2 regions of the Streptoverticillium reticulum genome follow, and region 2 is predicted to be linked to the other one. Evidence: riboswitches for the same ligand, from Rfam matches in the RefSeq annotation. Region 2 holds a riboswitch; the other holds the start of a gene.

Region 1 (5,735 bases), 1.7 Mb from region 2:
TCCGCCGCGGCCTGGCCAACCAGGTCACCGGGCACGTCGCGGCGCCCCACGCGGAGAGCGTGGTGGTGACCGTCAGCGCCGACCCGGCCGAGGAGCACGAGCACCTGGCCCGCGTCGCGGACGTCTACCACGACCCGCTGGTGGACTCCGTGCTCGCCGAACTGCGGGAGATCAGCGCGGCGCGCCGTCCCTGACGGCGCTGCCCTGGACGAGGCGGCCCTGGACGGGGGTCAAGGCCGCCTGCGCCGCAGACCCCGCGCCCCTGAGAAGGGGCGCGGGGAACTGCGCGGCCGGCCACCCAGGGGCGGACGGCCCCGGAACCGCTCCGGGAGCTGCGATCGAATCCGGACGGTCTCGGAGCGCCGGTTGAGGCGTTCGGCCGCCGGGAAGGGCCCGTGGCGCCGGTCATCCACCGCTTCCCGATGGAGGGTGTCGAGATCGGTGGAGTGACCGTTCCGGCCGGTGAGACGGCGTCGGCGGCCCTGCCGGAGCGCTTCGAGGATCCGGAACTCGACGTTCAGAGGGGGCAGTCGAGGCGTCGTCCGACCGTCCGGGCACGTGGCCTGATTTCGCTCCCCGCCCGCCGGTAACCGACAAAGCGAACAGGTTTTTGGTGCATAGCCCATCCTTGATGAGGTAGAACTGTTCTCGAGCCCGCCCGGTGTGCATCCCCCGTCGCACCGGGCGGGCCTTCGCGCACCGGTCGTCCGCCGGCCGGCCCGTCAGCCGCTTCCCGGGGGGAACTTGAGCAGGGCCACCGCCGCCACCATCTGGATCGCCACCGAGGCCACGGCCTTGTGCGTCGGCAGGTGGTGCTGACCGCGGATCAGCAGGGTGGCGATCACGCAGCCGAAGGCCGCGGTGACGGAAGCGGCCGCCTGCACCGGCACGGAGTCCGCCGGCAGCCAGGTGTTGAGGAACAGCCGCGGCAGGTCCGTCGCCCAGAAGACGACGGCGAACAGGCCGGTGGTCGGCGCGAACCGGCCGTTGCCGCCCAGCCGTCGGGCTATGGCGTGGGTGACGGCGCCGAGGAACAGGGTGGCCACCAGCGTCACCCCGGCGGCGATGGCCATGGCCTCCAGGGCGAGGACGGGGCTCACGCCCCACTGGACCCAGAAGGAGTCCTTGCCCAGCGTCCCCAGCGCTCCGCACAGCAGGCTGAGGAACATGGCCGCCCCCCAGACGCTCCGGTCCCGGGCTTCGTCGAGCACGTCGACGGGCCGATACCAGAGCCCGAATATCAGGTGGTGCCACAGCAGCCGGCGCGGCGTGGCAGGGGGTTTGGCGGAGGGAGCGGAGGTCACGGGCATGGGTGCCGTTTTATCACCGTTCGGCCACGAAGCCGGTGTCGGGCCGGACAAAGGTGATCAAGGCGGGCGGCCACGGGGGCCGGCCCGCCGTCAGGCGGGTGCGGGCTCCGTGCTGCCGGGGTCGTCCTCGGGGTCGCCGCCCGCTCCCGGAGCCGTGTCCGCGGGGGCGGGGTCCAGGTACTCCTCGCTGATCTCCCGCGGTCCGAACGGCCACACCTTCTCGTACGCCGCCCACAGCACGAAGGCCACACAGCCCGCCGCGACCCACACCAGCGACCACTCGATGGGGTGCCGCCCCGGGGAACTGCGGTCCGCGTAGCCGTAGATGACGATCCAGCCCACCGCCGCGACCACGCTGGGCAGCGGGTAGAGCCACATCCGGTACGGCCGCCGCAGGCCCGGCTGGCGGCGGCGCAGCACGGTGGCTGCCAGGACCTGGGACAGCGCCTGCACGATCACCATGACGGTGGTCAGCAGCTGGATCAGCGTGTTGAGGTCGGTGTGACGCCCGATCAGGAAGCCGATCGCGCCGATGACCCCCATCGTCACCAGCGGCAGCACCGGGAAGCGGTGCCGCGGGTGCAGGACGCCGAAGGGGCGGAAGAAGACCTTCTCCCGCGCGGCGTCGTAGGGCACCCGGGAGCCGCCGAGCAGCCCGGTGAAGACCGAGGCGAAGGCCGTGACGAGGATCAGCACGGTGACGACGTCCGCGGCGTGCTTGCCCCACGTCCGTTCCAGCACCGCCGAGGCCACCGAGGAGCCGGCCGTGGAGTTCGGGTCCAGCATCTCCTTCCAGTCGACGACCCCGAGGGTGCCGATCTGCAGCAGCAGATAGACCGTCATGATGCCGAAGATGGACCAGACGATGGCGCGCGGCAGGGTGCGTCCGGGATTCTTGATCTCGGCGCCCATGTACGCGGCCGTGTTGTAGCCGCCGTAGTCGTAGATGCCGATCGTCAGACCCGCGGCGAAGCCCAGCCAGAACTGATTGGACGTCACCTCGAAGGCGTGGGCGGGATAGGTGAAGGCGAGATGGGCGCTGAAGTGGGTGAAGGCCGCGATGATGACGAGGATGATGGAGGCGAGCATCACGCCCCACAGCACGGCGGTGATCCGCGCGATGTTCTCCACCCGCCGCCACAGCAGCGCGACGACCACCGCGATGAACACCAGCCCGGTGACGTCCCCTTGGGTCTGCGTCATCCCGGGCCACAGGTAGGCGAGGTACTGCACGAAGCCGATGACGCCCGTGGCCATCGCGAGCGGGATGAAGAGCATCGCCGTCCAGACGAACAGGAACGGCATCAGCTTGCCGGTGCGGTACTGGTAGGCCTGCCGCAGATACACGTAACTGCCGCCCGCGCCCGGCAGCGAGGCCCCCAGCTCGGCCCAGATCAGCCCGTCCGCGAGGGCCAGCACGGCGCCCGCGACGAAGCCGATGACGGCCTGCGGCCCGCCGAAGGCCGTGACCATGAGCGGAATGGTGACGAAGGGGCCTATCCCGCACATCTGGCTCATGTTGATGGCCGTCGCCTGGAACAGCCCGATGCGGCGCTCGAAGCCGACGTCCTGCCCGGTGGGCCTGTGGTCGGGACTGCGATCTCTGTCTGCTGCTGGGTCTGCTGCTGGGTTTTCTGCTGCCATGGCGATCAGCCCTCTCTCGTCGCGCACTGCTGCACTCGTAGCACCGGCCTGCATGACCGTCCATCACATGCGGACATCCGCACAGAAGTGTCGGTACCCGTTCCGCTGCATGGGCATGGCAATTGCCACATCTTTGCCACCGCCTGAGGTCAGGGCGCTAAGGTGGCCCGGCCGTGGTGTTCGGGAAGACCGGTGGCGGGCCCTAGGGCCCGTCCGATGGGTCAGCACGGGCCCCGCGGCGCCTGGCACGGCACCTCGCTGCGTTGTCGCATCACCCGAGTACGCCCAGTACGCGGGTGATGCTCCGCCTTGCGATGCTCCCCCAGCTACCGCTGGGAGGTGCCCCCAGCGCCAGACGCCGCGGGGCCCGCACTGACCCATCGGACAGGCCCTAGTGGCCCCATTCCGGAGCGGCCCTCGCCACTGTGATCGGGGAGCTTCCGCCTCCTTCCGCACGCCCCGCAGGGCGCGCGGTGCCACTGGCCGCATCCGGCGGCCGGGAAGGCAGGGGCGGGCGCGCGCGTACCCGTAAGCCAGGAGACCGGCCACGGCATCTCACGAACTGATCCACGAGGTGCTGGAGCGTGACCCGCAGATGACTCTGCCCACCGGAACCACAGAAGTCCCCACTAGTACGCAGCCGTCCTTCCAATGGCGCCGCCAGGACACCGTGCGCACCGCCGGTCTGCTGGCCGTCATAGCCGCCCTGCACGTCGCCGCCTTCGGCGTGCTCTTCCTGCTCGTCGTCCCCCGGCACTACACGGTGGACTCCAAGGTCTACGGCGTCGGGCTCGGCATCACCGCCTACACCCTCGGCATGCGGCACGCCTTCGACGCCGACCACATAGCCGCCATCGACAACACCACCCGCAAGCTGATGGCGGACGGCAAGCGTCCGGTCTCGGTCGGGTTCTGGTTCGCGCTCGGGCACTCCAGCGTGGTCGTCGCGCTGGCCGCCCTGGTCAGCGGCGGCACGCACCTGGCCGGGACGCTGATGAACGAGAACTCCGCCACCCACCAGACGCTCGGCGTCGTCGGCACCACCGTCTCCGGCGGCTTCCTCTACCTCATCGCCGCCCTCAACCTCGTCGCCCTCGCGGGCATCCTGCGCATCTTCCGCGCCATGCGCGAGGGCCGCTACGACGAGGCCGAGCTGGAGCAGCAGCTGGACTCGCGCGGCTTCATGAACCGCATCCTCGGCCGCTTCACGCGCTCCATCACCCGCCCCGGCCAGATGTACCCGCTGGGCTTCCTCTTCGGCCTCGGCTTCGACACCGCCACCGAGGTCACCCTGATGGTGATGGCGGGCAGCGGCGCGGCCGCCGGCCTGCCCTGGTACGCGATCCTGTGCCTGCCGCTGCTGTTCGCAGCCGGCATGAGCCTGTTCGACACGCTCGACGGCACGTTCATGAACTTCGCCTACCAGTGGGCGTTCTCCAACCCCGTTCGCAAGGTCTACTACAACCTCACCATCACCGGACTGTCGATCGCGGTCGCCTTCCTCATCGGCACCATCGAACTCGTCGGCGTCCTGCACGAGAAGCTCGACCTGAACGACGCGGTCACGGGCTGGATCTCGGGACTCGACCTCGACAACGTCGGGTTCGTCATCGTGGGCCTGTTCGTGGTCGTGTGGGCGATCGCGCTCGCGTACTGGCGTTTCGGCAAGGTCGAACAGCGCTGGGAGGCGCGGAGCACGGGCCTTACGGACCTGTGACGGAACGCCCCGGGGCGGTGCGCGGCCGGTGAACCGCCTCTAGCGTCGACGTCATGCGTGTACTCGTCACCGGAGGCGCGGGCTTCATCGGCTCGCACATCGTCAGTGCCCTCACCGCCCGTGGGCACGAGCCCGTCGTCATGGACACCGGCCTCGTGCCCGCGGACGACGTCCGCGATCCCGAGGCCGTGGCACGGGCGTTGAAGGGCGTCGACGCCGTGTGCCACCAGGCCGCGATGGTCGGTCTCGGCAAGGAATTCGCGGACGCGCCCGCGTACGTGGCGTGCAACGACCTCGGCACGGCGGTGCTGCTGGCCGGCATGCACGAGGCGGGCGTCCGCACGCTGGTGCTCGCCGGGTCGATGGTCGTCTACGGCGAGGGCCGCTACGACTGCCCCGCCCACGGCCCGGTCCGCCCCGGCCCGCGGGAACCCCGGGCCCTGGAGGCGGGCCGCTTCGAGCCGCCGTGCCCGTGCTGCGGACGGGAGTTGACGCCGGGGCTCGTCGACGAGGACGCGCCGCTGGACCCGCGCAACGTGTACGCGGCGACCAAGGTCGCCCAGGAACACCTGGCGGCGTCCTGGGCCCGCGCGACGGGCGGCAGCGCGGTGGCGCTGCGCTACCACAACGTGTACGGGCCCGGAATGCCGCGCAACACGCCGTACGCGGGCGTCGCGTCGTTCTTCCGCTCGGCCCTCGCGCGGGGCGAGGCGCCGCAGGTCTTCGAAGACGGCCGCCAGCGGCGGGACTTCGTGCACGTGCGGGACGTGGCGAAGGCGAACGTACTGGCCCTGGAAGCGGATTCGCCCGGCGGCGGGCTGCGGGCGTACAACTGCGGGAGCGACAGCCCGCGCACGATCGGCGAGTTGGCCTGTGCCCTGGCAGCGGCGTGCGGGGGACCCGAGCCGGTGGTGACGGGGGAGTACCGCTTGGGTGACGTCCGTCATGTGACGGCGACGTCGCGAAGGCTGCGGGAGGAGGTGGGGTGGCGCCCGGCTGTGGGCTTTGCGGAGGGGGTGGCGGAGATGGCGTGACCCGTACGGCAAAGGCCGCCGGGCGGGCCG
Region 2 (5,735 bases):
GTTGAAGCCCGAGCGCGTACTTGTAGTCGATCCGCGCCCGAACCGCCTCCGCGGCCTGGCGGTCGGTCAGCCCCTCAACGAACTGCAGCACCGACACCAGAGCCAGCCTGGCGGGAGACCAGGCAGGCCGGCCACGCACAGCAAACAGATCCGCGAAGTCCTCGTCACGGAACAGCACCCCGAGCTCGTCCCGCACCCGGATTGCCAGGCTCCCCTTCGGGAACGCGGCGCGAGCCACCCGCACCGTCTCTGCCGGAATCTCCCCCGGACCCTTCGGCTGCATCGACATCGACACCCACCCCCCCCGTGCGCAAAAACGTCGGTCCCCACGACCACAACCGGGTTATGAGGACCGACGTCACGCGAGAGACCGAATAGACCAACAGCGTCCCGAAGGTCCGGCCCCGAAGGCGCTGCGGCCGTCAGACGTTGAAGCGGAACTCGACAATAAGCCTTTTATCTGCAGAAACGCGGGCGCATCCAGCACCTGTCCAGCACGGTGCATTCACGGCCAAGAATTTGCACATGTTCCGTCAGATGTGTTGCCAAAAACCGGAAAAGCCCAGAACGCCTGCAGGCCGAGAGTCCGGCCGGGGCGCGCAGCGAGTGGGCGGCGATGCTGGTGTCGGCGTTGTCAGTGAACTATCCCTTGCGGAGGTGAAGGATACCCGCCGCGAACTCCACTACCTCCAGTCCTCACTGGACATCGCCGTGCGCGTCGGCGATCACCTTGCCCTGCTCGGCGGACAACAAGCGGGCCAGCCCGTCCTTCTCCCGCTCGGCGAACTGAAGGGACCGCATCAGGACCCGGGCACGGTGCTGCGGGGTTCACTAGCCCCAATCGAGTTGCGCGTTGGCGGCGTTGGCGATGACCGCTCCATCTCGGTACAACTCGCGGGACACCAGGGCCTGGACCTCGCCGGTGTTGGGACCGTACACCTCGCCGTGCGCCCCTGAGGTTCCCGGGGTGTGCTTGCCGCCGAAGAAGTGAGTCAACTCGCGCACGGAGGCCCGTTCATGCTCGCGGACCATGGCTGCTTGCTCTCTCAGGAGGGATCCGGGGATGGTGCGCCGCCCCCGGCATACGTACGCGGGTGGCGTACGCATGCCGGGGGCGCGAGATCGCGTATGGTCAAAATCCTGTCAGAGGGTGGGTTCGCCACGGTCGTGGGTACACACCGGTGCCATGCGCGTCAGCCCCACCCTCGTGGACAACACGGAACATCCCGCGGCCGGTATCCTGACTCCCGGATCAGCGCGCGCCGTCCACGTTCCCGGCGTCCAGCTCGTCAGTGGCGTCCTGCTCGACGGCGCGCTCCCCAGTCGCCGTGAGGGGACCGTGCCGGATTCACACCGACTTCCCTGCACTGCGGGTCGTACGCGGCTTCACGGAGCCGAGTCACCCTCCGCCTGCATCTCGGGTGCGGCCTCTGCTGCGGTCTCCAGCAACATGAAACTCCTGGCGCCGACGCACCCCCGGCACTAAGCTCGATGATCCCTTCTCCGCACCCGGACAACCTGAGCACTCCACGTCGTACAGCACCCCAGGAAGAGCGGTACCCCTCTGATGAGCGCAGGTGGCGCGGCACAGACGCCGGACCCGAGACTCGCCGAACTTGCCCGCACCTCACGTAACTTCGGTTTCCTGTACGACCATCTGCCGCTGCTCGTCGCTTATGGCTCGGGCGCCGAGGCCAATGTCTTCACCGACCCGAACACCTCGTTGATCAAGTCCCGGCAGTTCGGTGAGGCACTCGCTTCCGATCTGGTGCGCCGGGGTCGTGTCCAGTTCGCCGGGAGCAAGCAGGTCGAGCGCCTGGCAGCCCTCGATAGGGAAGGCTATCTGCACGGCAACGTGGGACCCGCGTTCCACGAGGTCCGCGTTCTCGGCAACAAGGCCAACCACGACGACTATGACGCCCCGGACGATGCCTTCCGAGCCCTGCGGACCTGTCACCGGCTCGGCGTCTGGTACCACCGACTGATCACCGGGTCCCGCGAACAGCACACGTTCGTTCCACCGGATCCGGCACGCACACCGGCCGCGCAGAACACTGCCCTGCGCGCACAGGTGGAGGAGACCCGGCGCGCGCTGGAGGAGGCTCGTCTCACTTACGAGGGTCAGGCGTCCCAGGCACAGGCAGAACAGGCCGCCCGCCTCACGGCGGAGCGGGAACTCGCCGACGCAGCGACGGTGCGCGAGGAGCTCGCCCGCCAGGTTGCCGCCATGCACGATCAGCTCGCGGCGCTCCAGCAGGCTCAGTCCGCGGCCGACGCCCGGCTGTTGCGCGAGCAGGTCACCAACCCCAGCGCCGCCTCCGAGGCGGTGGCCGAGCGTGCCCGTCTCCTGGAGAACGCCGAGCAAGCGGCCCGCGAGCCCCTCACCGAGGCGCAGGTGCGTACCCGTCTCGACGAGATGCTCATCGACGCGGGCTGGAGCGTCCAGGACGCGGGCGGCAACCTCAACCTGTACGTCCAGGGGGACCGGCGCGGCAGCGGTGTCGCCGTCCGCGAGACGACCACCGCCACAGGCCGCGCCGACTACGCCCTGTACGTGGAGCGGAAGCTGGTTGGGGTGATCGAGGCCAAGCGGGAGGGCGCCGACCTGACGGCCGCCGAGGCTCAGGCCGACCGGTACGCCGACCACCCCACCGAGGCGCAGCAACGTCTGATCGCCTGGCGCACCCCGCTGCCGTTCCGCTACGTGTCGGACGGTGGCGAGACCCGGTTCCGCAACACCCTTGACCCCGACTCGCGCAGCAGGCGGATCTTCTCCTTCCACCAGCCCCGCACCCTGTCCCGCTGGATCCGCCAGGCCGAACAGGACCCTCAGGCACCCTCCTACCGCGCCCGACTGCGCCTGCGCATGCCCGACCTAGACGAGCGCCCCCTGCGCCCCGCCCAGATCAAGGCGGTGCGCGGCGTGGAGCAGTCTGTGGCGCTGGGCAAGGGCCAGCAGGGCACGGGTCAGTCCCGCTCCCTCGTACAGATGGCGACGGGCGCCGGCAAGACGTACACGGCTGTCACGTTCTCGTACCGGATGCTCAAGTACGCGCAGGCCGAGCGGGTCCTGTTCCTGGTGGACCGGAACAATCTGGGCGCCCAGGCGCAGAACGAGTTCGAGAACTTCACGACGCCCGACACGAACCGCACCTTCGCCGACCTGTTCAACGTGCAGCGCCTGGGCGCCGAGGGCATGAACCCCTCCGCGAAGGTCGTCGTCTCCACGGTGCAGCGCCTCTATATGGAGCTGACGGGCGCGACCGTCCCCGCCACGCAGGGCGAGGACGGCGAGGAGGAGTACGCGTACGACGTGGCGGGCGACATCCGCGTCGGCTACAACCCCGGCATCCCGCCCGAGTCGTTCGACCTGATCGTCGTGGACGAGTGCCACCGCTCCATCTACGGCAAGTGGCGTTCCGTGCTGGAGTACTTCGACGCGCCCGTCGTCGGCCTCACCGCGACACCCGTCGCGCAGACCTTCGGCTACTTCAACGGGAACCTAGTCAGCGAGTACACGTACCCGGAGGCGGTCGCCGACGGCGTCAACGTCGACTTCCAGGTGTACGAGATTCTGACCCGGATAACCGGTGAGGGCGGCGTCATCGCGCGCGGCACCATCCCGGTCCGCGACCGCCGCACCCGCCGTCAGCGCTACGAGGACTTCGACGAGGACGTCTCCTACGGAGCGACGGAAGTCGGCGTCGGCGTGATCAGCAAGGACCAGCTACGGACTGTCGTCCGCACCTTCCGCGAGCGTCTGTTCACCGAGATCTTCCCCGAGCGCGCCAAGCGCGACAAGGAGACCGGCGAGCTGCTGTGGGACGAAATATACGTCCCTAAGACGCTCGTCTTCGCCAAGAACGACAACCACGCCGAGGAGATCGTCGAGGTCATTCGCGATGTCTTCGGCAAGGGCAACGACTTCTGCGCGAAGATCACGCACGCGGCGAAGAAGCCTGCGGAACGGCTCTCCGACTTCCGCAACCTGCCGCAGCTGCGCATCGCCGTCACCGTGGACATGATCGCCACGGGCACCGACGTCAAGCCCCTCGAATGCCTGCTCTTCCTTCGGGACGTCAAGAGCTGGGCCTACTTCGAGCAGATGAAGGGCCGTGGCGCCCGCACCCTCTCGCTGACCGAGTTCGAGCGCGTCACCCCAGGCGTCGGTCCCAAGACGCACTTCGTGATCGTCGACGCGGTGGGCGTGACCCGGAAGCCGAAGGTGGACGCCGGTCCACTGGAGCAGCACACGGAGAAGGACCTCAACCTTGAGAAGCTCCTCCGCCTCACCGCCCGGGGTGTCGCGGAGGACAACCACGTCTCGACTCTGGCCTCGCGTCTGGCCAAGCTCGACCTCCAGATGACCGACGAGGAGCACACCGAGATCGAGACGCTCACCGGCGGCGTACCGCTGAAGCACATCGTGCACAAGATGGTCGACGCCGTTTCGATCGACGAGCAGGCCAAGACCCGCGAGGCCGCCGAACGCCTCGGCCTCGACCCCGACCAGGCCGTACGGGACGTGACCGAGCGGGCGCTACGCCCGTTGGCCTCGAACCCCGAACTCCGCAACCGCCTGCTGGAGATGCGCCGCGCGAAGGACATCCTGTACGACGAGACGAGCCGCGACGCTCTGGTATCGGCCGGCGCCGTCCCGGAGGTCGAGTCGACGGCACGCGAGACCATCCACGACTGGCAGGCGTACGTCAAGGAGCACCGGGACGAGATGGCGGCGCTCTCCCTCGCCTTCTCGGCCGACTCACCCGTACCACCCCGCGAGGCTCTGCGGCGCCTGAAGGACCTGGCGCGGGCCGTGGCACGCCCGCCGCGCGCCTGGACGGCGGAGAAGCTGTGGCGCTGCTACGAGCAGGTGGGCGAGGCCGTGACGGCGAACCGGTCCGCCGCCCGCACCGCGGCCGACCTGCTAGCACTGCTGCGGTACGAGCTGGCGGGCGGCGCGGACGAAGGCGCCGCCCTGCCGCGCCCGCATGAGGAGGCGGTACGGGAGCGGTACGCGGCCTGGCTGGCCCGGCAGGCACAGGCGGGCGTGACCTTCACCGACACCGAACGCTGGTGGCTCGACCACATCGCCGGTGCGACAGTCGAGCGTGTACGCTTCGACACCGCCGACCTCGACTACGCCCCGTTCACGAAGATGAACGGCACGGACGGATTCCTCGCGGAGTTTGGCGAGGATCGGGCAGAAGAGATCCTCGACGAACTGGACAGGGAGCTGGGCGCGTGACGCTGGGGTTGGGTGCGGATTCCGGTGACGGCCGGGAGGAGCTTCCGGGCGGGGGCACCGGGGAGCTGCCTCGGGGGTGGGCTCGGGCGACGCTGGCGGAACTGTGCGATGTCAACCCGCGTGCCTTCGACGATGAGCCCGAAGACGGCGACTTCATTTCCCAAGTACCCATGGCTGCCGTTGAGGCCGAAACGGGGCGTATTGATGCGTCCAGTCAGGTGCGGTACGGCGACTTCAAGAAGAAGTCGCTGACACGTTTCCAGGAGAACGACGTTCTCTTCGCCAAGATCACGCCCTGCATGGAGAACGGGAAGATCGCGGTAGCCCGAGGACTGCTGAACGGCCGCGCCCTCGGAAGCACAGAATTCCATGTACTGCGCACCCTCGGGGCAGTTCTTCCCGAGTACCTGATGCATTATTTGTTGCAGCGCAACGTGCGCACCAACGCAGAGCAGAACATGTCCGGCGCGGTTGGCCAACGCCGGGT

What was found. Region 2 has a riboswitch for cobalamin ahead of ACMATS_RS14085 (aldehyde dehydrogenase family protein). Riboswitches for the same ligand answer to the same signal wherever they lie in the genome.
Region 1: linked by a shared signal. The riboswitch ahead of ACMATS_RS06950 (HoxN/HupN/NixA family nickel/cobalt transporter) and the one ahead of ACMATS_RS14085 (aldehyde dehydrogenase family protein) in region 2 are both predicted to bind cobalamin.

Annotation. Positions count from the first base shown of each region.
Region 1 covers NZ_CP179755.1:1,482,340-1,488,074, reverse strand. Annotated here, with positions in the region: gene ACMATS_RS06965 (MAB_1171c family putative transporter) at 1-194, shown strand, start outside; gene ACMATS_RS06960 (YIP1 family protein) at 723-1,310, opposite strand; gene ACMATS_RS06955 (APC family permease) at 1,401-2,954, opposite strand; cobalamin riboswitch at 3,347-3,495, shown strand; gene ACMATS_RS06950 (HoxN/HupN/NixA family nickel/cobalt transporter) at 3,550-4,671, shown strand; gene ACMATS_RS06945 (NAD-dependent epimerase/dehydratase family protein) at 4,725-5,705, shown strand.
Region 2 covers NZ_CP179755.1:3,153,916-3,159,650, forward strand. Annotated here, with positions in the region: gene ACMATS_RS14080 (IS1182 family transposase) at 1-289, opposite strand, end outside; partial or broken gene ACMATS_RS14085 (aldehyde dehydrogenase family protein) at 577-1,032, opposite strand; cobalamin riboswitch at 1,235-1,363, opposite strand; gene ACMATS_RS14090 (DEAD/DEAH box helicase family protein) at 1,568-5,248, shown strand; gene ACMATS_RS14095 (restriction endonuclease subunit S) at 5,245-5,735, shown strand, end outside.